2 regions of the Burkholderia sp. 22PA0099 genome follow, and region 2 is predicted to be linked to the other one. Evidence: riboswitches for the same ligand, from Rfam matches in the RefSeq annotation. Region 2 holds a riboswitch; the other holds the start of a gene.
What was found. Region 2 has a riboswitch for cobalamin ahead of AB4851_RS20130 (TonB-dependent receptor domain-containing protein). Riboswitches for the same ligand answer to the same signal wherever they lie in the genome.

Region 1: linked by a shared signal. The riboswitch ahead of AB4851_RS26770 (cobalamin biosynthesis protein) and the one ahead of AB4851_RS20130 (TonB-dependent receptor domain-containing protein) in region 2 are both predicted to bind cobalamin.

Annotation. Positions count from the first base shown of each region.
Region 1 is NZ_CP163165.1:2,552,106-2,567,398, reverse strand. Features, by position in the region: gene AB4851_RS26800 (SpoVR family protein) at 1-566, shown strand, start outside; gene AB4851_RS26795 (MFS family transporter) at 843-2,150, shown strand; gene AB4851_RS26790 (M23 family metallopeptidase) at 2,427-3,731, opposite strand; gene AB4851_RS26785 (RNA polymerase factor sigma-70) at 4,208-4,831, shown strand; gene AB4851_RS26780 (cobyrinate a,c-diamide synthase) at 4,927-6,234, opposite strand; gene cobO (cob(I)yrinic acid a,c-diamide adenosyltransferase) at 6,249-6,851, opposite strand; gene AB4851_RS26770 (cobalamin biosynthesis protein) at 6,902-7,405, opposite strand; cobalamin riboswitch at 7,485-7,710, opposite strand; cobalamin riboswitch at 7,890-8,158, shown strand; gene cobW (cobalamin biosynthesis protein CobW) at 8,335-9,405, shown strand; gene cobN (cobaltochelatase subunit CobN) at 9,422-13,366, shown strand; gene AB4851_RS26755 (ATP-binding protein) at 13,363-14,430, shown strand; gene AB4851_RS26750 (vWA domain-containing protein) at 14,514-15,098, shown strand.
Region 2 is NZ_CP163165.1:1,061,914-1,077,206, reverse strand. Features, by position in the region: gene cobT (nicotinate-nucleotide--dimethylbenzimidazole phosphoribosyltransferase) at 1-835, opposite strand, end outside; gene AB4851_RS20140 (ABC transporter ATP-binding protein) at 921-1,733, opposite strand; gene AB4851_RS20135 (FecCD family ABC transporter permease) at 1,730-2,776, opposite strand; gene AB4851_RS20130 (TonB-dependent receptor domain-containing protein) at 2,848-4,770, opposite strand; cobalamin riboswitch at 4,838-5,108, opposite strand; gene AB4851_RS20125 (ATPase) at 5,293-5,649, shown strand; gene AB4851_RS20120 (cell division protein ZapA) at 5,646-5,960, shown strand; RNA gene ssrS (6S RNA) at 6,050-6,233, shown strand; gene AB4851_RS20110 (EVE domain-containing protein) at 6,344-6,805, shown strand; gene AB4851_RS20105 (SIMPL domain-containing protein) at 6,987-7,688, shown strand; gene lgt (prolipoprotein diacylglyceryl transferase) at 7,801-8,691, opposite strand; gene AB4851_RS20095 (LysR family transcriptional regulator) at 8,784-9,698, opposite strand; gene ilvD (dihydroxy-acid dehydratase) at 9,829-11,502, shown strand; gene AB4851_RS20085 (c-type cytochrome) at 11,627-11,956, shown strand; gene AB4851_RS20080 (DUF2486 family protein) at 12,046-13,905, opposite strand; gene AB4851_RS20075 (DNA polymerase III subunit chi) at 13,923-14,339, opposite strand; gene AB4851_RS20070 (leucyl aminopeptidase) at 14,386-15,293, opposite strand, start outside.

The DNA of each region.
Region 1 (15,293 bases), 1.5 Mb from region 2:
CGAAGCAGTACTACAGCGGTATCAACCCGTATGCGCTCGGTTTTTCGATGATGAGCGACATCCGGCGGATCTGCGAGAACCCGACCGACGAGGATCGCCGCTGGTTCCCGCAACTGGCCGGCACGCCGTGGCTGCCCGCGCTGCACTACGCGATGCGCAACTTCAAGGACGAGAGCTTCATCGCGCAGTATCTGTCGCCGCACCTGATTCGCGAGATGCGCCTGTTCTCGGTGCTCGACGACGACATGCGCGATTCGCTCGAAGTGTCGGCCATTCATGACGACAGCGGCTATCAGTACGTGCGGCAGGCGCTGTCGAGGCAGTACGACATTCATCATCGCGAGCCGAATATCCAGGTGTGGGCCGTCAACACGCGCGGCGACCGCAGCCTCACGCTGCGTCATTTCATGACCGACAACCGTCACCTGTCGAACGACAGCGAAGAGGTGCTCAAGCACATGGCGCGGCTCTGGCAGTTCGACGTGTATCTGGAAAGCGTCGACGAGTCGGGCACCGTGCGCAAGCGCTACGAGTGCCGGGCCAAGCCGCCCGACGGGCGCGTTTGAGGCGTCATTGTCCCGAGGGGCTTACGCGGCCGGCAACGCACACAGCGTTGCCGGCCGCGCTGTTTTCAGGCCGGGGTTGCCTGCCGCGGCGCCACCCGGCTCGGTCGTGTCCATCGCCACGCCATCAGGGCGAGTCCCGAAGGCAATAAACCTTTCAATTCGATAGAATGCCGCGCGGTGCGCCATCCGCACGCTGCCCGCGCAACCCGGGCCCGAGAGCCGGCACGGCCGATCCGCCGCCCGGCATCCCAGCCGATACAACAGGAACTCCCTCTCATGACCGACCTTCATGCCCAGGCCACGATCGATCCGCACGACACCCGCCGTCGTGTGCTCGCGATCGTCGGCGCGTCCTCGGGCAATCTCGTCGAGTGGTTCGACTTCTACGTCTATTCGTTCTGCTCGCTGTATTTCGCGCACGCGTTCTTCCCGAGCGGCAATCCCACCACGCAGTTGCTGAACACCGCCGGCGTGTTCGCGGCCGGCTTCCTGATGCGGCCGATCGGCGGCTGGCTGTTCGGCCGCATCGCCGATCGGCGCGGCCGGCGCAGCGCGATGATGATCTCCGTGCTGATGATGTGCGGCGGCTCGCTGGTGATCGCCGCGGTGCCGACCTACGAGCAGATCGGTGCGCTCGCACCGGTCGTGCTGCTGGTGGCGCGGCTGTTCCAGGGGCTGTCGGTGGGCGGCGAGTACGGCACCAGCGCCACTTACATGAGCGAGGTCGCGCTGAAGGGGCGGCGCGGCTTCTTCGCGTCGTTCCAGTACGTGACGCTGATCGGCGGCCAGCTGTGCGCGCTGCTCGTGCTGGTGATCCTGCAGCAACTGCTGAGTACCGAGGAACTGCGCGCCTGGGGCTGGCGCATTCCGTTCCTGGTGGGCGCCTGCGCGGCGCTCGTCTCGCTCTGGCTGCGCAAGTCGCTCGACGAAACCTCCACCAGCGAATCGCGCCAGGCGCGCGGCGCGGGCACCATGCGCGGCGTGCTGAAGTATCACAGCCGCGCGTTCTTCACGGTGGTGGGCTTTACCGCTGGCGGCTCGCTGATCTTCTACACGTTCACCACCTACATGCAGAAGTACCTCGTCAACACGAGCGGCATGCACGCCAAAACGGCCAGCAACGTGATGACGGCCGCGCTGCTGGTGTACATGCTGCTGCAGCCGGTGTTCGGCGCGCTGTCGGACCGGATCGGCCGGCGCACCTCGATGCTGTTCTTCGGCGCGCTGTCGGTGATCGGCACGGTGCCGCTGATGCATGCGATCGCCGACACGTCGAGCCCGGTGACGGCGTTCGTGCTGATCACGATCGCGCTGGCGATCGTCAGCTTCTACACGTCGATCAGCGGCCTGATCAAGGCGGAGATGTTCCCGCCCGAGGTGCGTGCGATGGGCGTGGGGCTGTCGTATGCGGTGGCCAACGCGGTGTTCGGCGGCACGGCCGAATACGTGGCGCTGTGGTTCAAGCAGGCCGGCACGGAATCGACGTTCTACTGGTACGTGACGGCGCTCTGCGCGATCTCGCTGATCGTGTCGTTCTTCATGCGCGAGCCGGCCAAGGAAGGCTATCTGCGCAACGAACCGTGAACGCGCTGGCCGATCGAGGTGATCGAAGCCGGGCGCGCCATGTTCTTAGCGGCGCGCAGGCGATAACGTTATCGGAAATGCTTGGTTGTCGACACGGGGCGGGCCGCTTAATCTGAACCCGTAGTTCGTGTGACACCTCCTTGACTGGGATTCGCGCCCGCCTTCATGGCGGGCTTTTTTTCGTCTGTACGCCGCGATGGCGGCGCTGTCATAAGGCCGCCCCGACGGCATTTGCCGCACCGGAGCGTTCGGCTGTCCGCCGCGATGGCAGCACTGTTATGAGGCTGCACCGGCGTGCGGCGCCGGCAGCATCTGCAGCGCCGGAGCGGGCGTGCCGAGGCCGGCGCCGGCCGGCATGCCGCCGAGCATCGCAATGCCCACGGCCGGGCCGGCCGCCGCCGCGGCGAACTGCGTGCGCAGGTCGGTCACGTTGCGACGGAACGCGTCGAGCTGCATCGGCGAGAGCCGGTTGCTGGCGTCGGCCAGCGCGACGATCGGATCGACCGGCTGAGCATCGGCCAGGCGCACCTCGAAATGCAGGTGCGGGCCGGTGGCCGCGCCGGTCATGCCCACCGCGCCGAGCCGCTGCCCCTGCGCGACCTGCATGCCGGCCTTCAGTCCCGGCGCCCAGGCCGACAAGTGCGCATAGAGCGTCGAGGTGCGATCGGGATGATCGACCACCACATAGCGGCCGTAGCCATGCGGATCGGTGCCGACGAACGCCACCACGCCGTCGGCCGCCGCATTGACGCGCGTGCCGCGCGGCGCGGCCAGATCGACGCCGGTATGAAACAGCCGCAGGTGCGAGATCGGATGGATGCGCACGCCGAACGGCGAGCTGATGCGCGTGGCGATCACCGGCATGGTCAGGGCCGCCGCTTCGAGCGGCGTGCCGTCGAACGTGTAGAACGCGCCGTGGGCGGCACCGGGCGGCTGGAACCACATCGCGCTGAACTTGCGGCCGGCGATGCGTACGTCGAGCGCCGTCAGTTGCGGGCCTTGCGGCGTGCTCACCCAGCCGACCCGATAGCGGTCGCCGGTCAGCGCCGGCGCGTGGGTACGCATCTGCACGGGGATCAGGTCGCCGACCTGGATGCGGATCTCGGGCGGCATGTCGAGCTGGCGCAAGGTCTGCGAGAAGGTGTGCTCGACCACACCGACGCGCAGGCCGGTGGCGAGCGGCGCTGCGCCGAACGCGCGGGCGGGCGTGTCGAGCGAGAACGCGTCGGTGGCGTCGCCCAGCAGCGTGGAGCCGGATGCGAAGCGCGAGGCGAACTGGCCGGGCGGCGTGCCGCGTGCGGCGATGGCCGCTTCGAGCTGGTCGGTCACGAAACGCTGCGCGCTCGGAAACGGCGTGGCCGCGAACACGTGCTGCGGCGTGCCGGCCGCGCGCAGGGCGGTGGGCGAAACGGGCTGCGAGATCGCGGGCAGGGTGGCGACCAGGCTGACGGTGGCAAGGGCGCCCAGGGCGCAGGCGGCGGGCATCAGGCGCGCGAACGCGTGCACGCGGGCAGGCCGGGGCGTGACCGGCGCGCCGGCAATGGCGGAAACATCGGAAATCGGGCTCAACGGGCTCCACATCCTCAAAAAGCGGGTTCAGGGCAAACGGGTGTGGGAAAGGGCTGGCTGCGCGACAGGCGCGCGACGCGGCGCGGCCGGGCAGCACTTCGGCAATCGACGCACGGCCGGTGGAGGCGGCCGGGTACGTTCCGTTCGGCCCAACGACGCGGGATGAACCGCTCCGAACGGAGATCCATCGATGAGGGGAAAAAGCCCTGCGGTGAGAATCGACGCTCAGAACATGACAGTGAGAAGTCACGCGCGTTCCGTCAAATCTGGAAATTAATATGGGGTTAGATGTAAATGAGCGAAGGATGCATGATTTTTGAGAGAACTCTCATGCGGCGGGAAGCGATGCCAATTCATCAATAAGATTGAGAATGATTTGCGTTTGCATTAAATTCGAGGCTTCCCCGGTTTGCGAACCGGCTATCGGATCGTCGGCCTGAGCGTGGTGTCAGCGGGCGGGTCCTGTCAGACCAGAGGAGCGCATCGTCATGTTCGACACGATGGATTCGAGGGGGGTGCCCGGGCCGCGCCCGGTGGTGACGATGCGCGCGCGGCGTCCGGCAAACCCCGGCGGCGCGCTGGTGCAGGTGCTGGTGCGGCATCGCGCGATGCTCGTCAATGTCGCGCGTGGCGTGACCGGTTGCGCGAGCCGCGCCGAGGACGTGGTGCACGACGTGCTCGTGCGGCTTGTCGATTTTCCGGGGCAGGACGCGATTCGCCAGCCGCTGGCCTATGTGACGCGGATGGTGCGCAATGCCTCGATCGACGTGTGTCGCCGCCAGTCGCTCGAAACCACCTGGCATGCAGATGAGGCGGCGGGGCTCGACGTGCCGTCACCCGAGCCGACGCCCGAAGCCACGGCGCTGACGCGCGACACGCTCGCGCGCATGCAGCACGCGCTGGCGCATGTGCCGGCGCGTAGCCGGGCGGCGTTCGAGATGGTGCGGGTGCACGAGGAATCGCTCGCGACGGCGGCCGATGCGCTGGCCGTCTCGCAGACGCTCGTGCATTTCATGGTGCGCGACGTGGTAAGGCACTGTGCCGATTGCCTCGATGCGCTCGATCGCGGCGCGGCGCCGCCGGCGTTCGCGGTCGGAGCGCGGCGGCGTTGAGCGGTGCGGCCTGCATGTGCCTGCATGTGCCTGATTGGCCCGATTCATTCGATCGGCTTGATCCACCCGATCCACCCGGCCGGCGCGTCGCTCGTTCAATCGAGCGGCGGCCATTCCCCGCGCAGCATCGCGGCCAGGCAACGCGGATTCGACGGCCAGTACCCGTGCAGGTAGCTCGCGACGATCGACCCGTGCCGATAGATGGCCTCGCCGCGCGCGCCGTCGTCGGGACGCACGGCGACGGCGGCCGGCGTGAGCGGCGTCTGCAGCTTCGAGTAATGGAACGTGTGGCCCGTCATGGGCCCAAGCGGCGTATCGAGCCGTTGCATGCCGAGCGCGGTGAAGCGGCGCTGCATCGCGCCCGCGCCGGGCAGCAGGCCCAGCATCGGCGTGGTGACGCCGTCGACATCGGTCAGCGTGTCGCATAAGTAGAGCAGCCCGCCGCATTCGGCCAGCACGGGCTTGGCCGCAGCCACGTGCGCGGCGATGCCGGCCGCGCTGCGCGTGTTGCCGGCCAGGCGCGCCGCATGCAATTCGGGATAGCCGCCCGGCAGATAGAGCGCGTCGCAATCGGGCAGCGGTGCGTCGGCCAGCGGCGAGAACGTCGTGACGCGCGCGCCGAGCGCCTCGAGCAGCGCCAGATTGGCCGGATACACGAACGAGAACGCCGCGTCGCGCGCTACCGCCACATGCAGCCCGTCGAGCCGGCGCGGCAAGGGCGCGTCATGCTCGGGCGCGGCGAACGCGACGGGGGGCGGCAGCGCGGCGAGCGCCGTCTGGGCGAGCGCATCGGCGGCGCGGTCGAGGCGAGCGTCGAGATCGTCGATGTCACCGGCCTGATGCAGGCCCAGATGCCGTTCGGGCAGCGCGATGGCCGCATCGGTCGGCAGATGGCCGAGCCAGCGGATGTCGTCGGGCAGCGCGGCCTGCAGCAATGTTGCGTGCCGCGCCGAGCCGACGCGGTTCGCCAGCACGCCGTGGAACGGCAGCTCCGGCCGGAACCGCGCGAGACCGAACGCGAGCGCGCCGAACGTCTGCGCCATCGATTTCGCCGAAATCACCGCGGCTACCGGCACGCCGAAGCGGCAGGCCAGATCGGCGCTGCTCGGCGTGCCGTCGTACAGCCCCATCGCGCCTTCGATCAGGATCAGGTCGGCCTCGGCTGCCGCGCGCGCGAGCAGGGCGCGGCAGCCGGCCTCGCCGACCATGCCGAGATCGAGCGAGTACACGGGCGCGCCGCTCGCGCGTTCCAGGATCATCGGATCGAGGAAGTCGGGACCGGTCTTGAACACGCGCACGCGCCGGCCGAGCCGCCTGTGCAGCCGCGCAAGGCCGGCCGTGACCGAGGTCTTGCCCTGCCCGGAGCCGCCCGCGCTCAGGAACAGCGCCGGGCACGCCAGCATGCCGGCCGTCACGCTCAGAATTCCACGCCGGGCTGCGCCTTCACGCCCTGTTCGCGATACGGGTGCTTGACGAGCCGCATCTCGGTGACGAGATCGGCGGCCTCGATCAGCGCGTCGGGCGCGTGGCGGCCGGTCACCACCACATGCAGCGACGGCGCGCGCGCGCTCAGCACCGCCAGCACCTCGTCGAGCGGCAGGTAGTCGTACTTGAGCACGGTGTTCAGCTCGTCGAGGATCACCATCTGGTATTCACCGCTGTCGATCATGCGGCGCGCCTCGTCCCAGCCCTTGCGCGCGGTGGCGATGTCCTTCTCGCGATCCTGCGTGTTCCAGGTGTAGCCGTCGCCCATCGTCACGAAATCGCATTCGGCGAACGTGTTGAGCAGGTCGCGCTCGGCCGTGTGCAGCGCGCCCTTGATGAACTGCACCACGCCGAGCTTCATGCCGTGGCCGAGCACGCGCACGGCCATGCCGAATGCGGCCGTGCTCTTGCCCTTGCCGTTGCCGGTGTTGACGATCAGCAGGCCCTTCTCGGCGGTGGCCGCGGCCTGCTTCTTCTCGTGGCCGGCGCGGCGGCGTTCGGTCATGCGCTGATGCGATTCGGGATCGGTTTTCATCGGGTGTCGGTCCTTCGGGGTTCGGAATTCGGGGCAAGCAAGGGGCGGGCTCAGGCCGGTCCGGCGATCGCGACCGTCACGCCGTCGACGATCGTTTTCGGCACCAGCAGCCGACCCTGCGGCGCGGCCGCCAGCGCGCACGGCTCGCACACGCCATCGATGCCGAAGCGTGCCTGCACGGCGGATGGGCGGCGCGGGCCGGTTGCGGGATCGGTATCGACATCGTCGCGAGGTGCATCGAATGCTTGGGGTGCTTCAGATGCTTCAAGCGCTGGCCTGCGCGCCGCGATCGCCTCGCGCGGGATCGCCCGCAGCGGCCAGCCATGACGCTCGCAGCATGCGACCAGGCCCGGTTCGCCGGCTTTTGCGTCGAGCGTGGCGACGCAGGCGATGTGTGCGCGCGACGCGGCCTCGTGGCCGTAAAGCGCGCCGAGGCGCGCGAGCGCGGCGTCGATGGCGGCGTCGATGGCCTCGGCGGGGCGGCCGGCGCGGCAGCCGACGCCGACGGCGAGACGCCATGCGTGCGGGGCGTGGTCCGGAGCGGAACGGGTCATGCGGTGTCGATCAAGAATGCGGTAGCGATGCGGGTTCGCGCGGCGTGCGTCCCTCGCGAACGCCGCGTCGGGCGGGCCGTGGCCCGCCGCTTGCGTCGGCCGGTATCCGGGCTGGCCGCCTCGGGCCGACGCCTTCCCGCCGCGAGCGGCAGTGGCTGTGGTCGGCCCGTGCGAGCGCTTGCGCGCGTCGCCGGCGGCGTACCGTTGCGGGGACAGCACAGGCTGTGCGGCTCGCGCCGCGCCCTGTTTCCCGTTTAACCGCCACCGCGAATGCGGGGGCGGGCACCGAACGCGCGCATACGATAGCACAGCGATTCCGGGCGGCTTCCGGCCGATTTTCAGGCGGCAGTCGGACTGCCGGCCGCCCGCTTGCGTTGCATCGGCGGCCGGAAGTGCGCCATGCGTGTGCCGCTCGACATCCCCACACCGTTCCGGCCCCGCCGCCCACCCCCCGCGTCGCCTTGACGCGTTCCGACGCGACGCCTACACTCGCACGCGTTTTGGTGCTCGCGTGCGGATTCCTGCGCACGCAGTTGAACGGGAAACAGGAGGCCTCGCCGCGACGCGGACGGCGCCCGCCTGTGCTGCCCCCGCAACGGTCAAGCGAATGCATCGCGAACGCGATGCGAGGCCCGCTTCACCGCGCGTCGAAGTTTTCGATGCGCGGCTCGGCCACTGGATGCGAACCGCGTCCGGGAAGGCGAAGCGGCGCTGTCGTCAGCCCGGATACCGGCCAGAACCACGGGACGGCCGCGCGCCGGCAGTCCCGAAACGGGGCGCGCCGCGGGTGGCGGCGCCGAGCCCCAGCCAGCCGTCGCGGCTGGCGCGGCCACCGGCATGCGCAGCGGCGCGGCCCGGCCGTGCCGCGCCCGGCGGCGCACGCCATCGATGCCAGACATCCAGACAGACTCTCCGACGGACGACTTCCCATGCAAATGCGCAAAATTCCCGTAACCGTGGTGACGGGCTTCCTTGGCAGCGGCAAGACCACGCTGCTGCGTCACATCCTCGAAAACGCCTCGGGCCGCCGCATCGCGGTGATCGTCAACGAGTTCGGCGAACTCGGCATCGACGGCGAGATCCTGAAAGGCTGCAACATCGGTTGCGAGGAAGGCGCGGAAGCGGCCGGCCAGCTCTACGAACTGGCCAACGGCTGCCTGTGCTGCACGGTGCAGGAGGAGTTCTATCCGGTGATGGAAGCGCTGGTCGAGCGCCGCGAGCAGATCGACCACGTGCTGATCGAAACCTCGGGCCTCGCGCTGCCGAAGCCGCTGGTGCAGGCGTTCAACTGGCCGTCGATCAAGAACAGCTTCACGTGCGACGCGGTGATCACGGTGGTGGACGGCCCGGCCACGGCCGCGGGCCAGTTCGCCGAGGATGTCGATGCCGTCGATGCGCAGCGCCGCGCCGATCCGAACCTCGACCACGAATCGCCACTGCACGAGCTGTTCGCCGATCAGTTGTCGTCGGCCGACCTGGTGATCGTCAACAAGACCGACCTGCTCGACGCGAGCCAGTTCGAGGCCGTCGAGGCGACGATCCGCGAGGAAGTGCCGGCGCACGTCAAGATCGTGCGCGCGCAGCGCGGCGAACTGGACCTGGCCACGCTGATCGGCCTGAACGCGGCCTCCGAGGACACCATCCACCTGCGCCACGATCACCACGGCTCGGCCGAGGACGCCGATCACCATCACGACGAGTTCGACTCGGTGGTGGTGGAGGCGCGCGTCAGCTCGCGCGAGGCGACCATCGCCGCGCTGCGCGCGCTGGTGGATCAGCACACGATCTATCGCGTCAAGGGCTTCGCGGCGCTGCCCGACACGCCGATGCGGCTCGTGATCCAGGGCGTGGGCGGCCGTTTCGACAGCTACTTCGACCGCAAGCTCCAGGACGGCGAGGGTGGCGCGAGCCGCTTCGTGCTGATCGGCGAGGATCTCGACGCGGCCGAACTGCAGCGCGCGTTCGTGGCCGCGCTCGGCACGGCCGTGCAGGCCGCCTGACGAGGCCGGCCGAACGATGCATTTGCTGCGCACCACGCCCGGCGGTTTCGTCGACGACACGCAGGGCGTGATCCGGATCGATCAGCAGCCGGCCGAGATCGTGATTCTCAGCTCGGCCGACACCACGCTGTCGCTGCTGGCCAGCGCGGTGCCGCTGCTCGGCGCGGGTTTCCCGAGCGTGCGGCTCGCCAACGTCACGTTCCTGCGCCAGCCGGCGTCGGTCGATTTCTACCTCGACGACGTGCTCCAGCACGCGCGCGTGGTGGTGATCGACCATCTCGGCGGCGAGGCCTACTGGCCGTACGGGATCGAACAGGCGGTGGCGCTGGCCGAGCGGCGCGGCCAGCAACTGGCGATGTTCTCGGGCGATCTGCAGGAAGATCCGAGCCTGATCGCCAAAAGCACCGTCGATCCGGCGCTGTGCCGCCAATGGTGGCGCTATCTGCGCGAGGGCGGCGCGTTCAACGCGCAGGCGCTGTTGCGCAGCATCGCGTTCCACGCGCTCGGCCACGGCGAGGAACCGGCGCCGCCGCGTCCGCTGCCGGCCGCCGCGCTGTACCACCCGGCCAGCGAGCCGGCCACCCTCGACGATTGGCGCGCGCGCTGGACGCCCGGCGCGCCGGTGGTCGCGATCCTGTTCTACAAGGCGCACTGGCAGGCCGCCAACACGGCCGTGTTCGATGCGCTGATCGCGGCGCTCGAACGCGACGGGCTCAACCCGCTGCCGATCGCCGTCACCTCGCTGAAGGACGCCGTGAGCCGCGAGGTGATCGCGCGGCTGTGCGCGTCCGAGCGGGTTGCGCTGGTGCTCAACACCACGGCGTTCGCGGCCGGGGTGATCGACGCGCCGGCCGCCGTCGAGCTGGCCGGCGACGCGCCCGTGCTGCAGGTGATCCTGTCGGGCGGCAACCGCGAGGCGTGGCTGGCCGATCCGCAGGGGCTGCATGCGCGCGACATCGCGATGCACGTGGCGCTGCCCGAGGTGGACGGGCGCATCGTCACGCGCGCGGTCAGCTTCAAGGGGCTGGCCTACCGCTGCCCGCATACCGAGGTGGATGTGGTGCGCTATCAGCCCGACGCGGAGCGCATCGCGTTCGTGTCGGAGTTGAGCCGACGCTGGTGCCGGCTGCGCACCGAGCCGAATCCGGGCAAGCGGCTCGCGCTGGTGCTGGCCAACTATCCGTTGAGCGAAGGGCGGATCGGCAACGGCGTGGGGCTCGATACGCCGGCCTCGGCGCTCTGCATCCTGGGCGCGCTCGGTGTGGCCGGTTATACCTTGCACGACGCGCTGCCCGAATCGGGCGATGCGCTGATCGCGAGGTTGACCGAAGGCGTCACCAACGACGCCGATGCGAGCGCGCTGCGCCCGGCGTTCCAGAGCCTCGCGATGGCGGCCTACCGGCAGCGCTACGACCGGCTGCCGGCCGAGGCGCGCGAGGCGATCGAGGCGCGCTGGGGCACGCCCGAGCAGGAGCCGGCGCTGCGTCACGGGCGCTTTCCGATCGCGGGCTGGCGCTGCGGCAACGTGTTCGTCGGCATCCAGCCGGCGCGCACGCGCGAGGCCAACGATTACGCCAGCTATCACGACGCCGAGATCGTGCCGCCGCACGCTTATCTGGCGTTCTATTTCTGGTTGCGCGACGCGTTCGCAATCGACGCGGTGGTCCACGTCGGCAAGCACGGCAATCTCGAATGGTTGCCGGGCAAGAGCGTGGCGCTGTCCGAGTCGTGCTGGCCGGATTTGATCCTCGGCCCGCTGCCGCATCTGTATCCGTTCATCGTCAACGATCCGGGCGAGGGCAGCCAGGCCAAGCGCCGCGCCCAGGCCGTGATCGTCGATCACCTGATGCCGCCGCTCACGCGCGCCGAGAACTACGGGCCGCTGCAGGATCTGGAACGGCAGGTCGACGAGTATTACGACGCGCTGATGGTGGACGCGCGGCGCGCCAAACTGCTGCGCAAGACGATTCTCGACACCATCGTCGAGCATCGGCTGCATGAAGAACTGAGCCTTGCCGCGCCGTCGGGCCGCGATGACGAAGACGCGCTGCTCACGCGTGTCGACGCGTGGCTGTGCGAATTGAAGGAAGCGCAGATCCGCGACGGGCTGCACACGTTCGGCCGCTCGCCCGAGGGGCGGCAGCGCCGCGACACGCTGCTCGCGCTCGCGCGCTTTCCGGTGGGCGACGGCCTCGGCGCGAACGCCGGCCTGATCGCGGCGCTGGCGCGCGACCTGCAACTGGGCGCGGCGTTCGATCCGCTCGCGGCCGACTGGGCCGCGACGTGGGACGGCCCGCGCCCGGCTGAACTGCTGGAGGTTGATGCGACGCCGTGGCGGCACGCGGGCGATACGCGCGAGCGGCTCGAATTGTTCGCGCAGCGGCTGGTGGCGGGGCTGGATGACGGGTTGGCGGTGGTGGATGGCGCGGATGATGGAACTGCCGAAACCGCCGAAACCGGCGAAACCGGCGAAACCGGCGAAACCGGCGAAACCGGCGAAACCGGCGAAACCGGCGAAACCGGCGAAACCGGCGAAACCTCCCGCGCTTCACTCGCCGCGCTGCACGCACACCCGACGCGCTGGCCGCTCACGCTGGCCGTGCTGTCGCGCATTGCCAGCGATCTCGCGCCGCGCCTCGACGCTTGCGGCGCCGACGAAATCGGCCATCTGCTGCGCGGCCTCGACGGCCGCTTCGTGCCGCCGGGGCCGAGCGGCGCGCCGTCGCGCGGCCGCCCCGACGTGCTGCCGACCGGCCGCAATTTCTATTCGGTCGACACGCGCGCGGTGCCCACCCAGTCCGCCTGGACGCTCGGCATGAAATCGGCGCATCAACTGGTGGAGCGCCACTTGCAGGAGCACGGCGACTACCCGCGCGCGGTGGGCCTGTCGGTGTGGGGTACGGCTACCATGCGCACCGGCGGCGACGATATCGCGCAGGCCTTCGCGCTGATCGGCGTGCGGCCGAAATGGGCGCACGGCAGCCATCGCGTGACCGATTTCGAGATCCTGCCGATCGAGATTTTCGACCGGCCGCGCATCGACGTGACGCTGCGCGTGTCGGGTTTCTTCCGCGATGCGTTCGCCAACCTGATGCATCTGTTCGACGCGGCCGTGCAGGCCGTGGCCGAACTCGACGAGCCGGCCCATCAGAACCCGATCCGCGCGCGCGTGCTGCGCGACGCCGAGGCGCTGGCCGAGAGCGGCGTGGCCGCCGACGAAGCGCGTCGCCGGGCCGGCTGGCGCGTGTTCGGCGCGCGGCCGGGCAGCTATGGCGCGGGCCTGCAGGATCTGATCGATCAGCGCAACTGGCAGACCGACGCCGATCTGGCGCAGGCCTATCAAGCCTGGGGCGGCTACGCGTACGCGCAGAACAGCGCCGGCGAGGCCGCGCAGGACGCGTTCGGCGCGCGGCTCGCGACCATCGACGCGGTGGTGCAGAACCAGGACAACCGCGAGCACGATCTGCTCGACTCGAACGACTACTACCAGTTCCAGGGCGGCATGGCGGCGGCCGTGCGGCATTTGTCGGGGCGTCAGCCGGCGCTGTATCACGGCGACCACAGCCACCCCGACACGCCGCGCATGAACACGCTCAACGAGGAGATCGCACGCGTGATCCGTTCGCGCGTGGTCAATCCGAAATGGATCGACGGCGTCAAGCGTCACGGCTACAAGGGCGCGGCCGAACTGGCCGCGACCGTCGATTATCTGTACGGCTATGACGCGACCGCGCGCGTGGTGTCCGATCACCAGTACGCGCTCGTGACCGACGCCTACGTGCACGACGCCGCGACCCGCGCGTTCCTGGAGCGGCACAACCCGCACGCGCTGCACGGCATTTGCGAGCGCCTGCTCGAAGCGATCCAGCGCGGGCTCTGGCAGGAACCGGGCACGCACCGCGAGCGGATCGAGGCGCATCTGCTCGCAGTGGAACAGCATCTCGAAGGAGCGCGGCGATGAGCCAGCACGACACGCATCCCGGCGGCCTGCCGCCGTTTCCGTTCAGCGCCCTGATCGGGCAGGCCGATCTGCAACAGGCGCTGCTGCTGGCGGCGGTCGATCCGGCGCTCGGCGGCGTGCTGGTCAGCGGGCCGCGCGGCACCGCCAAATCGACGGCCGCGCGCGCGCTGGCCGAACTGCTGCCCGAGGGGCGCTTCGTGACGCTGCCGCTCGGCGCGTCCGACGAGCAGGTCACGGGCACGCTCGATCTGGCCGGCGCGCTCGGCGAGAACGCGGTGCGGTTCGCGCCGGGGCTGCTGGCGCGCGCGCATCGGGGTGTGCTCTACGTGGACGAGGTCAACCTGCTGGCCGACGGGCTGGTCGACGTGCTGCTCGATGCGGCCGCGAGCGGCGTGAACACGGTCGAGCGCGACGGCATCTCGCACACGCACGCGGCGCGCTTCGCGCTGATCGGCACGATGAATCCGGAGGAGGGCGAGCTGCGCCCGCAGTTGCTCGACCGCTTCGGCTTGATGGTGGAACTGGCCAATTGCCGCGATGCTGGCGAGCGGCAGCGGATCGTCAAGGCGCGGCTCGCGTTCGATCTCGATCCGCACGGTTTTCGCGCAACATACGAGGCCGAACAGGCCGCGTTGGCGGCGCGCATTCACCGCGCGCGGGAGGCGTTGCCGGCAGTCGCCATCGACGATGCGGTGCATGCCCGTGTGGCCGCGCTGTGCATCGAGGCGGCGGTCGACGGGCTGCGCGCCGATCTCGTGATGCTGCGCGCGGCGCGCGCGCTGGCTGCGTTCGAGGGCGATGCGGCTGTCGATGCGGCGCATGTCGAGCGCGTGGCCGAGGCGGTGCTGCGGCATCGCAGGACGGTGCCGCCGTCACCGCAGCAGCCGTCGAGCGATTCGGGCGAGTCCTCCGGGTCGTCCGGTACGTCGCCCGATTCACCCGATTCGCCCGCCCAAGCCTCCGGCGACGTTTCGCAAGACGGCGATTGGGGCTATCTGCCGCCCGAGCCAGCCGGCCTCGTGCCGGTGAAGGGCGTGATCCCGCTGCCGTCAAAAAAAGCCTGAGCCATCGGACGCATGCCCCCGCCGCGATCGGCAGCGGGGTTCGATGGCAGCACGGCGCTACCCCTGCACCGCGAGAACGTGGCCTGCCCGGCACGCGCATCGCGTGGCCGGCCACGCTCGCGGCCCGTCGCGGTGCGCCGCTGGCCGTCGATCACTTGCGGTTCCGCCCGCGTGCCGGTACGCCGCGCGCGTTCCATTGTTTCGTGCTCGATTGCTCGGCCTCGATGCTCGACGGCGGCCGGCTCGCGCGCGCCAAGGGCTTGCTGGTGGGGCTGTTCGATGCGGCCGCGCGAGAGCGCGTCGAGGTGGCGCTGATCTGCTTCGGCGCGGGCGGGGCGGTGCGCCGTTTCGGGCCGGCCGTGCCGCGCTGGTGGAACGAGCGCTGGCTCGAACCGGTGGCGGGCGGGGGCGGCACGCCGCTCGCGCTCGGCATCGATGCTGCCGCGGCCTTGCTCGCGCAGGTCGCACGCCGCCGGCCTGGCGCGCCGCGCACGCTCTGGCTGCTGACCGACGGCCGTACCGACGAAGCGCCGGGCCGCCCGGCGCAGGCCGACGCGGCGCGGATCGTCGATTTCGACGATGCGGCCGTGCGGCTTGGCCGCGCCGCGCGGTTGGCGCAGCAGTGGGGCGCGGAGTGCTGTTTGCCGGACGATCTGCTGCTTCGGTGAGTCGCCGCTTTTTTTAGCGTTGAGTCGCAACTAACGGTCCGCCGCTTTCGCCCCCGGCCTTCCACTTCGGTGGCTTCGACACAGCACGTCAGTTGTACCCAACCCCTGGGCTTGCAGGCAGAGGCTGCGATATCCGATTCGAGCCTTGTCTACCATCCGCCGTCCACTATCCATCGCCCACGGTCCGCCGTCCCG
Region 2 (15,293 bases):
GCGCCACCGCCACCAGCAGCGCCGAACTGGCGATGAAGCCGTCCACCACGATCGTCATGCGCGCCTGCGCGGCGGCCAGGAACGCGCCCGTCATCATCGCGATCTCGAAGCCGCCGAACGCGGCCAGCACGTCGAGCGGCGCGACCGCTCCGGCGTCGCGCGCGAGCGCCTTTTCGAGCACCGCGCGCTTGTGGGCCAGCCCGCGATCGTCGAGGCCGGTGCCGCGACCCACGCAGTCGGCCAGCGGCACGCCGACCAGGCGGCTCATCAGGCAAGCGGCCGCCGAAGTATTGGCGATGCCCATCTCGCCGAACGCGATCACGTTGGTGCCGAGCGCCGCGTGGTGCGCCACGCGCGCCGCGCCCGCCGCCAGCGCGGCATGCAGTTGCGCCGTGCTCATCGCCGGCTCCTGCGCGAAGTTGCGCGTGCCCGGCGCGACCGGCACCGACACCAGCGCCGGCGAAGCCGGCAGCGGCGTGGCCACGCCCGCGTCGACGATCTCCAGCTCGCAGCCGCCGACCTTCGAGAACGCGTTGATCGCCGCGCCGCCGGCCAGGAAGTTCGCCACCATCTGCGCGGTCACGGCCTGCGGATACGGGCTCACGCCCTCGGCCGCGATGCCGTGATCGGCCGCGAACACGATCACCACCGGGCGCTCGATGCGCGGCGTCGTGCTCTGCTGGATCAGGCCCAGTTGCAGCGCCAGCGCTTCGAGCTTGCCGAGGCTGCCGGGCGGCTTGGTCTTGGTGTCGATCAGATGCTGGAGCGTCGCGCGCAGCGCCGGGTCCGGCACGGCGATCGGGGGAACGGTGTAGGAAATCGATTGAGGGTTCATGCGGACATCGTCGGTTCGGTTGGCATGCGGCACGCGGGGCGCGCCGGGCTGGGTCGGAAATCGGGCAAGCGTGGGTCGTGACGGTTCATCGTGCGTGCTCGGCCGGCCACGCCGGCACCAGCGCTTCATGGCCGTCGCGCTCGATCAGCACGAGCGGATAGCCGAACGCGGCGCTGGCCGCCTCGGCCGACAGCACCGTGCGCGCGGGGCCGGCCTGCGCGCCGCCGCGGCCATCGAGCAGCAGCGCGTGGGTGGCGAAGCGGCGCGCCAGATTCAGATCGTGGCACGACACGATCGCCGTGCGCGGCGCGGCGTGCAGCCAGCGCACGAGCGCGGCGAAACAGTCGGCCTGATGATGCAGGTCGAGGTGCGCGAACGGCTCGTCGAGCAGCAGCAGCGGCGCATCCTGGCACAGCGCGCCGGCCAGCGCGACACGTTGCCGTTCGCCGCCCGACAGCGTCAGCACGTCGCGCGCGGCCAGGGCGTCGAGGCCGAGCGATGCGAGCGCGTCGTGCGCGGCGGCCAGATCGGCGTCGCGCTCCCAGCCCCAGCCGGCCAGATGGGGGAAGCGATGTGCGAGCACGGTGTCGAACACGCTGGCCGAGAACGCGTCGTGCTGGGCCTGCGCCATCACCGCGCGGCGACGCGCCAGCGCGTCGGGCCGCCATGCGTGCAACGGTTGCCCGTCGCCTTCGACATGGCCGGCAGCCGGTGCGCGCAAGCCCGCGAGCGCGGCCAGCAAGGTGGTCTTGCCCGCGCCGTTCGGCCCGGCGATGCACCACAGCTCGCCCGGCGCGAAGCGCAGCGACAAGCCTTCGACGAGACGGCGCTCGCCTGCGGTCAGCGTCAAGTCGCGGGCGCGCCATTCGTGTGAGGCAAAGGACGCTGGCGTGTTCATCGGCTCGGCCTGCGCAGCAGCATCCACAGAAACGCGGGCACGCCGATCAGCGCCGTCATCGCGCCCACCGGCAGTTGCGCGGGCGCGATCGCCGTGCGCGCCACGAGATCGGCCGCCATCACGCCCGCGCCGCCCGCCAGCATCGACGCCGGCAACAGCATGCGCTGGTCGTTGCCGAACGCGAGCCGCAGCGCATGCGGCGCGACCAGCCCGACGAAGCCGATGGTGCCCGCCGTGGTCACCGCGGCGGCGGCAGCAAGCGAGGCGATCAGGTAGATGCGCAAGCGCAGCCGCGCCACCGGCACGCCGAGCGAGGCGGCCGCCACTTCACCGTGCAGCAGCGCGTTCAGTTGCGGCGCGACCGGCAACGCCGCTGCAGCAGCACACGCCAGCGCGCCTAGCGCGACCCACGGCGGCGCGGCGCTCGACAAATCGCCCGCCAACCAGAACACGATGCCGCGCAGCCGGTTGTCGGGCGCGATCGACAGCATCAGCGTGACCAGCGCACCCCAGCCGGACGCGATCACCACGCCCGTCAGCAGCAAGCGGGGCGAAGCGTCGCGCGCGCCATCGTGCAGGCCACCGGCCAGCACCAGCGAGCGGCGCGCCAGGCCGAGCACGAGCGCGATCGACAGCAACGCGCCGGCAAACGACGCGGCATCGACGAGCCACCACGCGCCGCCGGCGATCATCGCCGCGAGCGCGAAACCGGCCGCGCCGCCCGACACGCCGAGCACGTACGGCTCGGCCAGCGGATTGCGCAGCAGCACCTGCAACAACGCGCCGGCCAGCGCCAGCAGCGCGCCGCAACCGAAGCCGGCCAACGCACGCGGCAGCCGCAGGCTGCGCACGATTTCACCCGTCAGCGGGTCGCCGCCGGCCGGCGCGACCAACGCACCGAGCGCGCGCCAAGGCGACATCGGCACGCTGCCGAGCGCAAGCGACGCCACGAACACGAGCGCCGCCGCCACGGCGAGCCCGGCCCAGATCGTCATCGCACGGGCGCGCGTCATGGTCGCCGCGCGCGGCATCGGCGCGTTCATCGGCCGCTCCGGGCTTGGCTCAGGACGCGTTGCATGCCGTCATCCCTGTCACGCTCCATGACGCGCCGCCGTCACGGCTGCCGCCAGCCGATCGTGACGTAGGCACCGCGCCGCGGCGTGTTGTACGCATAGGCAAGCTGATAATCCTTGTCGAACAGGTTGTCGAGATGCGCGCTGACGTACCACGCCTTCGTGATGTCGTAGCGCGCCGTCAGGTTCACCACGCCGTAGCCGCCGAGCCGCTCGCCGAAATCGTCGCGCGCACCGCTGACGAGCCATTCGCCGCCGACGCGCCAGCCGCCGAACGGATGGCTCGCCGAAAACGCCGCGAACCGCCGCGCGCGCCGCACGAGATCCTGATCCGCGCTCTGGTCGACCGGGTTTTGCAGCGTGGCCGACACGCGCAAATCGGTGCGCCCGAGCTGCCCCTGCCACGATGCCTCCAGCCCCTGCACCTTGGCGCGACCCGCGTTCTCGGCCGTGTAGATGAAGCCGCCCGGGCCCGGCACGTATTGAATCAGATTCGCGTAGCGCGTCTGGAACAGGTTCAGGCGCAGCAGGCCGAGCGCATCGGACGCGTATTGCAGGCCCGCCTCCACCGAATGACTGCGCTCGGGCAGGATCGCCGGATTGCCCGACAGCGGATAGTACAGATCGTTGAAGGTCGGCGCGCGAAACGCATCCGAGTAGCTGGCCGTGACCTTCCAGTGCTCGCCCAGATCGAGCCCGTAGCCGAGATAGTAGCTGTTGGCGCCGCCGAAATCGGAGTATTGATCGCGCCGCACGTTGGCCTGGAACTGGCTGTTGCCGACGCGGCCCGTATAGCCGAGCCAGCCCGAATTCACATGCCGCTGCGGTGCCGAATAGAGATCCGAATCGAACGACTGATCGAGCCGCTCGTAGCCGGCCTGGATCGTCTGGCCGTGCGCGATCGTGAAATCGTTCTGCCAGGTGTATTGGCGATTGTCGGTGTTGAAGCGGTCGGTGTAGGCGCCGTTCAGCCAGTTCTGGCTGCGGTCGTTGCCGGTCGACACGCGCAGGCGGGTGGTCCACCAGTCGGCCAGCCGGCCGTCGGCGAAGGCCGAGATCTGCTGCACGCGGCTGTAGAGCGTGTTGAGATCGGTGGGCGCGCCGTAAGCGTTGTCGAAGCTGTTGGTGTCGTTCGACTGGAACCAGCTCACGCCGGCCGTCCAGCCGTTCGTGAAGCGATGCCGCAGCGTGGCCGACACGCTTTCGTTCAGGTTGCCGTTCGCGTTCGGGTTCGCGCCGGGCTGCAGCGCCGGGTCGATCGCCGAGAAGCCGTCGGTCTTCTCGCGCGACAGCGACAGCGAGAACGTGGTGCGCCCGTCGGCGTCGAGCCGGCCCGACACGCCGGCCTGCTGCGTTTGCGTGTGATAGCTGCCGTAGCCCACCGAAAAGTCGAAGCGCGGCGGATGATTGCCGCCATCCTTGGTGAACACCTGCACCACGCCGCCGATCGCGCCCGAGCCGTACAGCGACGACACGTTGCCGTTGACGATCTCGACATGGTCGATCTGGTCGAGCGGCAGGTCGGCGATCTGCGCCGCGCCGAGGCTGCCCGAATCCACCCGCACGCCGTCGATCAGCACCAGCGACTGAGTCGATTGCGCGCCGCGCAGGAACAGCGAGGCCGTCGAGCCGGGGCCGCCGTTGCGCACGATCTGCGCGCCCGGTGCCAGCGCGAGCAGGCCCGGCAGATCGGTGGCGCTGCTGCGGGCGATGTCGTCGCGCGAGAACAGCGTGGTTTGCGGCAAGGCGTCGGCGAGCTTTTGCGGGCCGCGGCTCGCGGTCACGACCACCGGGTCGAGTGCGGTGGCGGCGGGATTTGCGGCGGTGGTTATGGCGGCGGTTGCCTGGGCCGTTGCATTCGGCACAGCGGAAGACACCGCCTGCGGTGCATCAACCTGCGCGCTCGCAAAACAGGGGAGCCCGCACATCGCGGCAAGCGCGGCGCGGACAATCGGGGTACGCATCGAGAACATCCTGTGGGCCAGCGCGGCGCCTGCCTCCCCGCAGGTCCCGCCTCCGGAAGCCGCGCGCGGCGCGCTTCCCCGCTTCGGCCGGTATCCGGGCTGGCGACCGGCACGCCCCGCCTTCCCGCGCGACAGGCCGCGCAGTGGCCACGGCCGCCAGGCGGCCGATCGAGGGACGGCTTGCGTCGGCGTTCATGCTGAAAACGTCGACGCGGTCGCTTACCGTTGCGGGGGCAGCGCAGGTTGGCGCGCCGTTGCCGGCATCGCACCCTGCTTCCCGTTTAACCGCGCGCCACGCCGAGGCATGGCGCGCGAGCACCGAAGCGGCGCCAGTGTAGGAGCCGCAAAACTGCGCGTCAAGAAAGCCGCCCGGCACCGCCATCGTGTCGTGCAACGAATCAAATGCCGTGCTTTGCGGCGCATTTCACGTCAGGAAGGGGGGTGTTACGTCTGGATACGTTACAAATGTCGGTACGGCGGGCTTTCCGCGCTAAAATGCCGGGTCTTTAGAGGACGCAGCACATGCTTAACGAACTCGAAACCCTATCTCAGAATATTGGCCGCCTGATCGCGCTGAATCAACGCCATCACACCGAGCGGCTCGCGCTCGAGGAACAGGTCGCGCAATTGCGCGCCGATTCCGAAGCGGTGCGCGTCGAGCTCGAACAATTGCGCGATGAACGCAATGGTCTCGTCTCCGAGCGCGACACGCTCTCCGCGAAGATCGACGATGCGCAGATCAAGCTCAACGCGATCCTCGAGAAACTGCCGCGCTCGAAGCAGGCCGCCGACGGCGACAGCCAGCTCGATCTGCTCGGCGCCGCGGAACCGACCGTTGGCAAGGATAACGACGCGGCCAGCCACGGAGAACATGCATGACCACGAAGCAGATCGAAGTATCGATTCTCGGCCAGTCGTACCGCCTCGCCTGCTCGCCCGAAACGGAAGCGGCGCTGCTCGAAGCGGTGGCGCGCGTCGATGCCGAGATGTCGAAGATCCGCACCAACAGCTCCGTGCGCGGCACCGATCGCATCGCCGTGATGGCTGCGCTGTCGCTGGCTTCGGAGTTGCTCCGGCTGCAACAAAGCGTTCGTCACGGCGAAGCATTTCCCGCGGAAGAAATCCGGCGTACAATGCACCACATGAATGAACAGCTCGGTGCGGTACTGGCCCAGCAAGAGGCGCGATAAGCGGCTCGTCGGAACGGCCTCAGGGCTGCTCCGAATCAAGCGGTTCATACGGGTCCGGTCCACAAGATCGAATCCACAAGGTTCTCTCAGCTTCCCTGCCTGGTTCGCCAAGGTCATATATTCCTTGAACCAATAGCCTTCGTGCACGGTTGCGGAAATTTGTAGCACGGGCGAGCGCGTCACTCTGTCTGATGTACCCGAAGTGCTGCTAACTGCGACCAATTCTGAACCCCTGGTTCAGGATGCCGGCCTAGCGGCCAAGGCGGGGACCTATTCAACGGCATCGGGCCACGCCCGGTGCCGTTTTTCATTGGCGGCCGCGTTTTCTCGCGCGTCATGCCGCTCTCTCGCCTCTTCAGCCCCCTCTTTCAGCGAGCGCATCCATGCAATTCTGGCTGATGAAATCCGAACCGGACGAAGCGAGCATCGACGATCTCGCCAAGGCGCCGCAGCACACGCTGCCGTGGACCGGCGTGCGCAACTATCAGGCACGCAACTTCATGCGCGACACGATGCAGATCGGCGACGGCGTGCTGTTCTATCACTCGAGCTGCCCCGAACCGGGCATCGCGGGGCTGGCCGAAGTGTCGTCCACCCCCTACCCCGATCCCACCCAGTTCGATGCGGCCAGCCCGTATCACGATCCGAAGTCGACGCACGAGAACCCGCGCTGGACGCTCGTCGACGTGCGCTTCGTGAAGAAGAGCCCGCTGATCGCACTGGCGGCGCTGCGCGAACACGATGCACTGGCCGAGATGCGTGTGCTCGCGAAAGGCAACCGCCTGTCGATCACGCCGGTCACGCGCGCGGAATGGCGCTTCATCACCGAGAAGCTGATGAAGTGACGCGCCGATGCTGCGCTGGGTCAGACATCGTCAAATCGCCCGCACAGCGCCGGAACTCGATGCGTCTTTCATCTGCCTAACGCTCGCGCAATCGCGGGCCACGGCTGCCCGCGGCTGCCTCGACAAGACGCGCGGCCCCGGCGAACCTGCCTCGCGCCGCGCACCAACAGGAGCTCATACGATGAAAAAATCCGCTGCCGCACTGGCACTCGCGCTGTCCGCCATGATTCCCGCCGTCCACGCCCAGGTCGCGCCGCAGCCGGCCGGCGTGCTGTCGCTGTCGGCACAAGCCAGCATCGACGTGCCGCAGGACGTGGTCGACATCACGCTGTTCTACGAACAGGAAGCGAAAGATCCGGGCAGCCTGACCGCCGAGCTGAACCGCCGCGCCGATGCGGCGCTGTCGCGTGCGCGCGGCGTGTCGGGCGTCACCGCGCGCACCGGCGGCTTCTCGGTCTATCCGAGCACCGATCGCGACGGCAAGATCTCCGCCTGGCGCGGCCGCACCGAGGTCGTGCTGGAGTCGCGCGATTTCACGGCCGCCTCGAAACTCGCGGGCGATCTGTCGAGCTCGCTGCAGGTCGGCAACGTCGCGTTCTCGCTGTCGCCGGAAGCGCAGCGCACGGCCGAGCAGAAGCTGACGACGCAGGCGATCCAGTCGTTCCGCGACCGCGCCGCCGAAGCCGCCAAGGCGTTCGGCTACGGCGGCTTCGCGATTCGTGAGGTCAGCGTGGGCGGCGGGCGCAGCGTGCAGCCGTATCCGCGCATGATGGCGATGGATTCGGCGCCGATGATGTCGGCCAAGGCCGCCGCGCCGATCGCCGTGGAAGGCGGCAAGGCCACCGTCACCGTCAACGTGAACGGCTCGGTGCAGATGAAGTAACGCATGGCGTCGAGCGGGTGGCGCGCATCGGCGTGGCCCGCAAGACAAACGGCCCGACCAGCGCAAGCCGGTCGGGCCGTTTTCGTATCGGGCGTCGAATCCGACGCCGCGCTCAGGCCGCCGCGGTGCGACGTGCCTTGCGATACGACCACACGAGCAGCAGCACGCCGGCCACCACCATCGGCAGCGACAGCCATTGCCCCATCGACAGCCCCAGCGCCAGCAGGCCCAGGAAGTCGTCCGGCTCGCGCGCGAACTCCACCGTGAAGCGCGCGAGGCCATAACCGATCAGGAACAGCGCCGACACCGCGCCCACCGGCCGCGGCTTGCGCGCGAAGAAGAACAGCACGAGGAACAGCGCGATGCCTTCCAGCGCGATCTCGTACAGTTGCGACGGATGGCGCGGCAGCATCTGGTATTGCAGGAACACGTCGTTCAGATGCCACTTGGCGGCCAGCGCCGGATGCTGCGACAGCCAAATCGCGTCGTCGCGCGAGGCGCCCGGGAACAGCATCGCCCACGGCGAATCGGGGCTCGTCACGCGGCCCCACAGCTCGCCGTTGATGAAGTTGCCGAAGCGGCCGGCGGCGAGGCCCGTCGGCACCATCGGCGCGACGAAATCGGTGACCTGCAGCCAGGTGCGCTTGCGCTGCCACGCGAACAGCACCATCGCGAACAGCACGCCGAGGAAGCCGCCGTGGAACGACATCCCGCCTTCCCACACGCGGAAGATGTCGAGCGGATGCGCGAAGTAGTAATCGGCCTTGTAGAACAGCACATAGCCGAGACGCCCGCCGAGCACGACGCCGAGTACGCCGTAGAACATCATGTCGTCGATGTCCTTGGCGGTCCAGCCTTGCGCGGCGACATACGGCAGCTTGAGCCGCACGCGGCCGACGACGATCGCCGCGATGAAGCCCAGCAGATACATGAGCCCGTACCAGCGCACGGCCAGCGGTCCGAGATGGATCGCGACGGGGTCGAAATTGGGGTGAATGATCATGAGTCGGTGTGGAGAGTTGCTGAATCGGCGCGGCCTACGTGAGCCGCGCCTGCCATTTGACGTTCGTATCCCGCGCGCGTTCGCCGCGCATCTTAATCGGTGGCCGCCAGGCGCCGCACGATGTCGACGAAGCCCGCGAGCACCGGACCGACTTCCTGCGTGCGCCAGACCAGGCCGGTTTCGACGACCGGCGCGCCGCCCGCGAGCGGACGGTAGGCAACGCCCGTGCGGCGCAGGTTACGCAGCGATTGCGGCACCAGTGCGACGCCCATGCCGGCCGACACCAGGCTGACGATGGTCTGCATCTGGATCGCCTCCTGCCCGATGCGCGGCGTGAGTCCAAGCGCGCCGTAGCAGCCCGTAATGATGTCATAAAAGCCGGGCGCCAAACGACGCGGGAAGATCACGAGCGGCAGATCGGCCAGCGCGTCGAGCCGGACCGGCTCCGCCTCGGCGCCGGGCGCGGCCTGCTCAGGCATCGCCAGCACCAGCGGCTCGCGCGCCACCGTCAGGTACGACAGCCCGGCTGCGTGGCGTGGCGGCAGCGGCGCGATCACGAGGCCGGCGTCGATCGCGCCGGCCGCCAGCATCTCCAGTTGCACGTCGCTGGTGGCCTCGGTCAGCTTGAGCCGCACGCGCGGATAGCGCGCGCCGAACTCGCGCAGCAGCGCCGGCAGCAGGCCGTAATCGGCCGTCGACACGAACGCCAGCGCCAGCGTGCCGGCCTCGCCGCGGGCCAGGCTGGTGGCCAGCGACGGCAGGGCGTCGGCCGCCGACAGCAGCCGGCGCACGTCGGGCAGCAGCGCCGCGCCCACCGCCGACAGCGCCACCGAGCGGCGCGTGCGCACGAACAGTTCGACGCCCAGCGCCGCCTCCAGCGCGCGGATCGCTTGCGACAGCGGCGGCTGTGTCATCGACAGCCGCATGGCCGCGCGGCCGAAGTGGCGCTCGTCGGCGACGGCGACGAAATAGCGCCACTGCCGTAAATCGGGGGTCGGTTCAGCCATGATCGATATGTTCTGCGACTCAATAAGCGATGAATAATATATTGGACACGCACTTCCGGAGCCACCATCCTTGCCTGATCCCCGGCCGTGCCTCGCGACCGGTCACGAGAATCCCGAGATGGAGCCCCTCATGTCCCACAACCGTCGCTCGAAAAACATCACGCAAGGCGTCGCCCGCTCCCCGAATCGTTCGATGTATTACGCGCTCGGCTACGAGAAGGCGGATTTCGACAAGCCGATGATCGGCATCGCCAACGGCCACTCCACCATCACGCCGTGCAACGCGGGCCTGCAGCGGCTGTCCGATGCGGCCGTCGAGGCCGTCAGGGCGGCCGGCGCGAATCCGCAGATCTTCGGCACGCCCACCATCTCCGACGGCATGTCGATGGGCACCGAGGGCATGAAGTATTCGCTCGTGTCGCGCGAGGTGATCGCCGATTGCATCGAGACCTGCGTGCAGGGGCAATGGATGGACGGCGTGGTGGTGGTCGGCGGCTGCGACAAGAACATGCCCGGCGGCATGATCGCGCTGGCACGCCTGAACGTGCCGGGCATCTACGTGTACGGCGGCACGATCCGCCCCGGCAACTGGAAGGGGCACGATCTGACGATCGTGTCGGCGTTCGAGGCGGTGGGCGAGTTCACGGCCGGGCGCATGTCGCAGGAGGATTTCGACGGCATCGAGCGCAATGCCTGCCCGTCCACCGGCTCGTGCGGCGGCATGTACACGGCCAACACGATGAGCTCGTCGTTCGAGGCGCTCGGCATGGCGCTGCCCTATTCGTCGACGATGGCCAACCCCGATCAGGAAACCGTCGATTCGGCCGCCGAATCGGCGCGCGTGCTGGTGGAAGCCGTCAAGCGCGATCTGAAGCCGCGCGACATCATCACCCGGCGCTCGATCGAGAACGCCGTGTCGGTGCTGATGGCCACCGGCGGCTCGACCAATGCCGTGCTGCACTACCTGGCGATCGCGCACGCCGCCGAGATCGACTGGACCATCGACGATTTCGAACGAATCCGCCAGCGCGTGCCGGTGATCTGCGACCTGAAGCCGTCGGGGCGCTTCGTCGCGACCGACCTGCACAAGGCCGGCGGCATCCCGCAGGTGATGCGGCTCCTGCTCGACGCGGGGCTGCTGCACGGCGATTGCCTGACCATCACCGGCAAGACCATCGAGGAGACGCTGCGCGACGTGCCGCCCGTGCCGCGCGCCGACCAGCAGGTGATCTTCCCGATCGACCGGGCGCTCTATGCGCAGGGGCATCTGGCGATCCTCAAGGGCAACCTCGCCGAAGACGGCGCGGTCGCCAAGATCACCGGCCTCAAGAACCCGGTGATCACCGGCCCGGCGCGCGTGTTCGACGACGAGCAAAGCGCGATGCAGGCGATCCTCGACGACCGGATCCGCGCCGGCGACGTGGTGGTGCTGCGCTATCTCGGCCCGCAAGGCGGCCCCGGCATGCCGGAGATGCTCGCGCCGACCTCCGCCATCATCGGCAAGGGGCTCGGCGAATCGGTCGGGCTGATCACCGACGGGCGCTTCTCGGGCGGCACCTGGGGCATGGTGGTGGGGCACGTCGCACCCGAGGCGTTCGCCGGCGGCACGATCGCGCTGGTGCAGGAAGGCGATTCGATCACGATCGACGCGCACCGGCTGCTGCTGCAATTGAACGTGGAGGAGGCCGAAATCGCGCGCCGCCGTGCCGCCTGGCAACGCCCCGCGCCGCGTTATACGCGTGGCGTGCTGGCAAAATTCGCGGCGCTGGCGCTGCCGGCCAATCGGGGCGCCGTGACGGGGTAAGCATGCGGCAGGCGCGCGTTCGCGGGCCGATGCGCAGCGAGAAGCAAGGTGCGAAGAAGCCATGCACCTTTGCTTCTATAATGCGCGGACAGCCAGGCCGGCCCACGAGCCGGCGGAGACCCCTATGAGAACCCTGTTTCTGGGTGCCACGCTCGTTGTTGCGCTGCTGGCATCGAGCGCCCCCGCCATCGCGCAGCAATCGGCCAGCGGCCCGGTGCTCGCGCAACGCAAGAATTGCATGGCATGCCATGCCATCGCCAATCCGCTGATGGGACCGTCGTTCCACGCCATTGCCGACCGCTATCTGCCACGCCCCGACGCCGTCGACTATCTCGCGCAAACCATCGTGCGCGGCAGCGTGGGCGTATGGAGCTCGGTGCCGATGCCCGCCAATACGCAGGTGACGGGCGACGAGGCTCGCGCGCTGGCGCAGTGGATCCTGACGTTGAAGTGAGGCGACGGCAAAAACGAACGCCGCGCGGCCGGTCAGGCATCGCGCGGCGTTGATTCTGCGTTTTCCTTTTGCTCTGCCGTGGCGTCGCGTCAGTGTTCCGACGTGGGCGCGTTGCGATGCGCGATCGCCTCTTCCACTGCCTCGCTCACCCAGCGTTCGATCTCGGGCGCAAGCACCGACACCACCTGTTGCGACACCTCGCCCACCAGCCAGGCCGCGTGCTGCTGCACGACTTCGCGGCTGCGCGCGTCGATCAACTCACGCCCCTCGCCCGACAGATAGGCGCTCACGCGCCCTTGCAGACGCTCGGCAATCCGGCGCGAATCGATCTTGACCGGCGGAGGCTGCGGCACCACCACCGATTCGCTGTGGCGCAACTCGGCCGGCAACGGCGTTTCGACGTCGGTGAAGCGCGACGGCACCGGCGTGACCGCATCGAACGGCGCCAGTTGCGCGAAGGCAGGCGGCGGCAGCGCATCGGCGCGCTGCCGGGCCGATTCGGTGCGGTCGGCGAGATCGCTGGCCGCAGCTTCGGTTTGCGCCGCAGGTGCCGAGGTCGCTTCGTCGTCCTCGAGATTGAGCGCGTAGGCGAGCGGGTCGCCATCCGGGGTGTCGTGTTCGTCGTCGTGGATGACGGACGGGAGCCTGGCATGCGCGGCGGACGGCTCCGGTTCGTGGACCGGTAACGGTTCGGGGGCGGCTGCCAACTCTTGCGGCACGGCCGGCTCGGTCGCGACGAACCGTGCTTCCGCCAGAGTCGGCTCGGACACGTCGGTGGGTTCATGCAACGCGAGCGGCTCGGGTATCGCTGCGAATTCCGCCGGCACGGCGGGTTCGGGCGAGGCGAAGGCGGCTTCGGGTTGCGTCAGGGTTGCGGGTTCGGGCGGCTGCGATTCGGCTTGAGCGGCGGACGCTGGCGGAATCGGTGGTTGTGGCTCGGGGACGAGGAAGGGTGTTTCGGCATGTGCCTGCTCGACCGGTGCGGCCGTCTCCTGGCGTTCGAGCGGTTGCGGCTCGGTTGCCGGTTCGTGCAATGCCGGTTCGGATTCAGGTGCGGCGAATGGCGCTTCGGCCTGCGTCGGCTCGATCGGTTCAATCGCGCGATGCGATTCAAGGGGTTGCGGCTCCGCCGCCAGTTCTTGTGGCACCAACTCAGGTTCGTGAGCCGCAAACGGCGCTTCGGCCTGCGTCGGCTCAACCGGCTCAGTCGCATGATGCGGTTCAAGCGGTTGCGGCTCCGCCACCAGCTCCTGCGGTACCGACTCAGGTTCGTGAGCCACAAACGGCGCTTCGGCCTGCGTCGGCTCAACCGGCTCAATCGCGCGATGCGGTTCAAGCGGCTGCGGCTCCGCTGCCAATTCTTGTGGCACCGACTCAGGTTCGTGAGCCACAAACGGCGCTTCGGCCTGCGTCGGCTCAACCGGCTCGGTCGCATGATGCGGTTCAAGCGGTTGCGGCTCCGCCGCCAGTTCTTGTGGCACCAACTCAGGCTCGTGAGCCGCAAACGGCGCTTCGGCCTGCGTCGGCTCAACCGGCTCGGGCGCATGATGCGGCTCAAGCGGCTGCGGCTCCGCCGCCAGTTCTTGTGGCACCGACTCAGGCTCGTCCGCCACGAACGCCGCCGCCGAAGCATCCAGCCCACCCACCGCCAACGGCGCTGCCTCTTCGCCCCGCTCGCCGTCAGCCGGCGCAAGCCGCGAAACCGGCAACGCATCGGCGCCCACCGCATCGGCCGGCGCATCGTAAGCCGTGGCAAGCGGCCGGCCCGCCTCGACCGCAGGCAAACCCGACGCCGCGACACCCGGCGCCACGTCGGGCGGCTGGTCCGGCAGATCGGTGGCGTGTGGCGGTATGTCGGGCCGCGGCGTCGCGCGCGCCAGTGCCGCCTTGCCGGGCACCAGCACGTCGGTCAGAACGGGAATGTCGAACGCGTTGTGGGCGTCGGGCATGTTGGCTCCAGGCGCGACTAGCCGCCTTGCTTGTAATTGTTCAGCGCGTAGCCGCGGTCGCGATAGAACCGGTAACGGTCGCGGCCGGCGGCCAGCTCGTCGGGCGTGTTGCCGACCACCTCCAGCAACCGCGTGAACCGCGCGAACTGCGCGGGCACCTCGGCACCGAGGTTCAGCACCACGCCGTCGTGCGGCGCATGGGACAGATCGGCGGTCAGCACGATCGGCGTCTGCGACGCCTGCGGGCTGTCGACCGAGCAGTGCGGAATGAAATCGAGCGGCGCAAAGGTCCAGAGCCGCTCGTCGAGCGCGCGCAGGCGCGCCGGATCTGCACAGACGACCACGGGTTGCCCCGCCAGATACGCCTTGCGCAGCAACCGACACGCATACGCGAGCGAATCGCCGACGTTCGAATGGAAGTCGATTCGCGTCATCGCGCGCTCCACCCGGCCCGTGCCGGGCTGCTCGTCACGGCTTCGCTCACGCGCCGGCGCGGTCGATCAGGAACTGCGACAGCAACGGCACCGGACGGCCCGTGGCGCCCTTCGCCGCGCCGCTCTTCCAGGCGGTGCCGGCGATGTCGAGGTGCGCCCACGGGTAGCTTTCGGTGAAGCGCGACAGGAAGCAGGCCGCCGTCACGCTGCCGCCCGGACGCCCGCCAATGTTGGCGAGGTCGGCGAAGTTCGACTTCAGTTGCTCCTGATATTCGTCTTCGATCGGCAGGCGCCAGGCCGCATCGCCCGCTTCGCGCGAGGCGTCGAGCAGTTCGCCCGCGAGCGCGTCGTCAGTCGAAAACAGGCCGCTGTTGTGATGGCCCAAGGCGATCACGCAAGCGCCCGTCAGCGTTGCGACGTCGATCACGGCGGCCGGCTTGAAACGCTCGGCGTAGGTCAGCGCATCGCACAGGATCAGGCGGCCTTCGGCGTCGGTGTTGAGCACCTCGATCGTCAAACCCTTCATGCTCGTGACGATATCGCCCGGCTTGGTGGCCAGGCCCGACGGCATGTTCTCGCAGGTCGGCACGATCGCGACGACGTTGAGCTTCAGCCCCATTTCGGCCACGGCGCGCATCGTGCCGAGCACCGAACCGGCGCCGCACATGTCGTACTTCATCTCGTCCATGCCCTCGCCCGGCTTCAGCGAGATGCCGCCCGTGTCGAACGTGATGCCCTTGCCGACCAGCACCACCGGCGCGGCCTTGGCGCCGCCGCCCTGGTAGTGCAGCACGATGAACTGCGGCGGCTCGACCGAGCCGCGCGTGACCGACAGGAACGAGCCCATCTTCAGCGCCTGGATCTGCTTGAGGCCCAGCACCTCGGCCTTCAGTCCGAAATCCTTGGCCAGTTGCTTTGCGGTGTTCGCCAGATAGGTGGGCGTGCAGACATTGC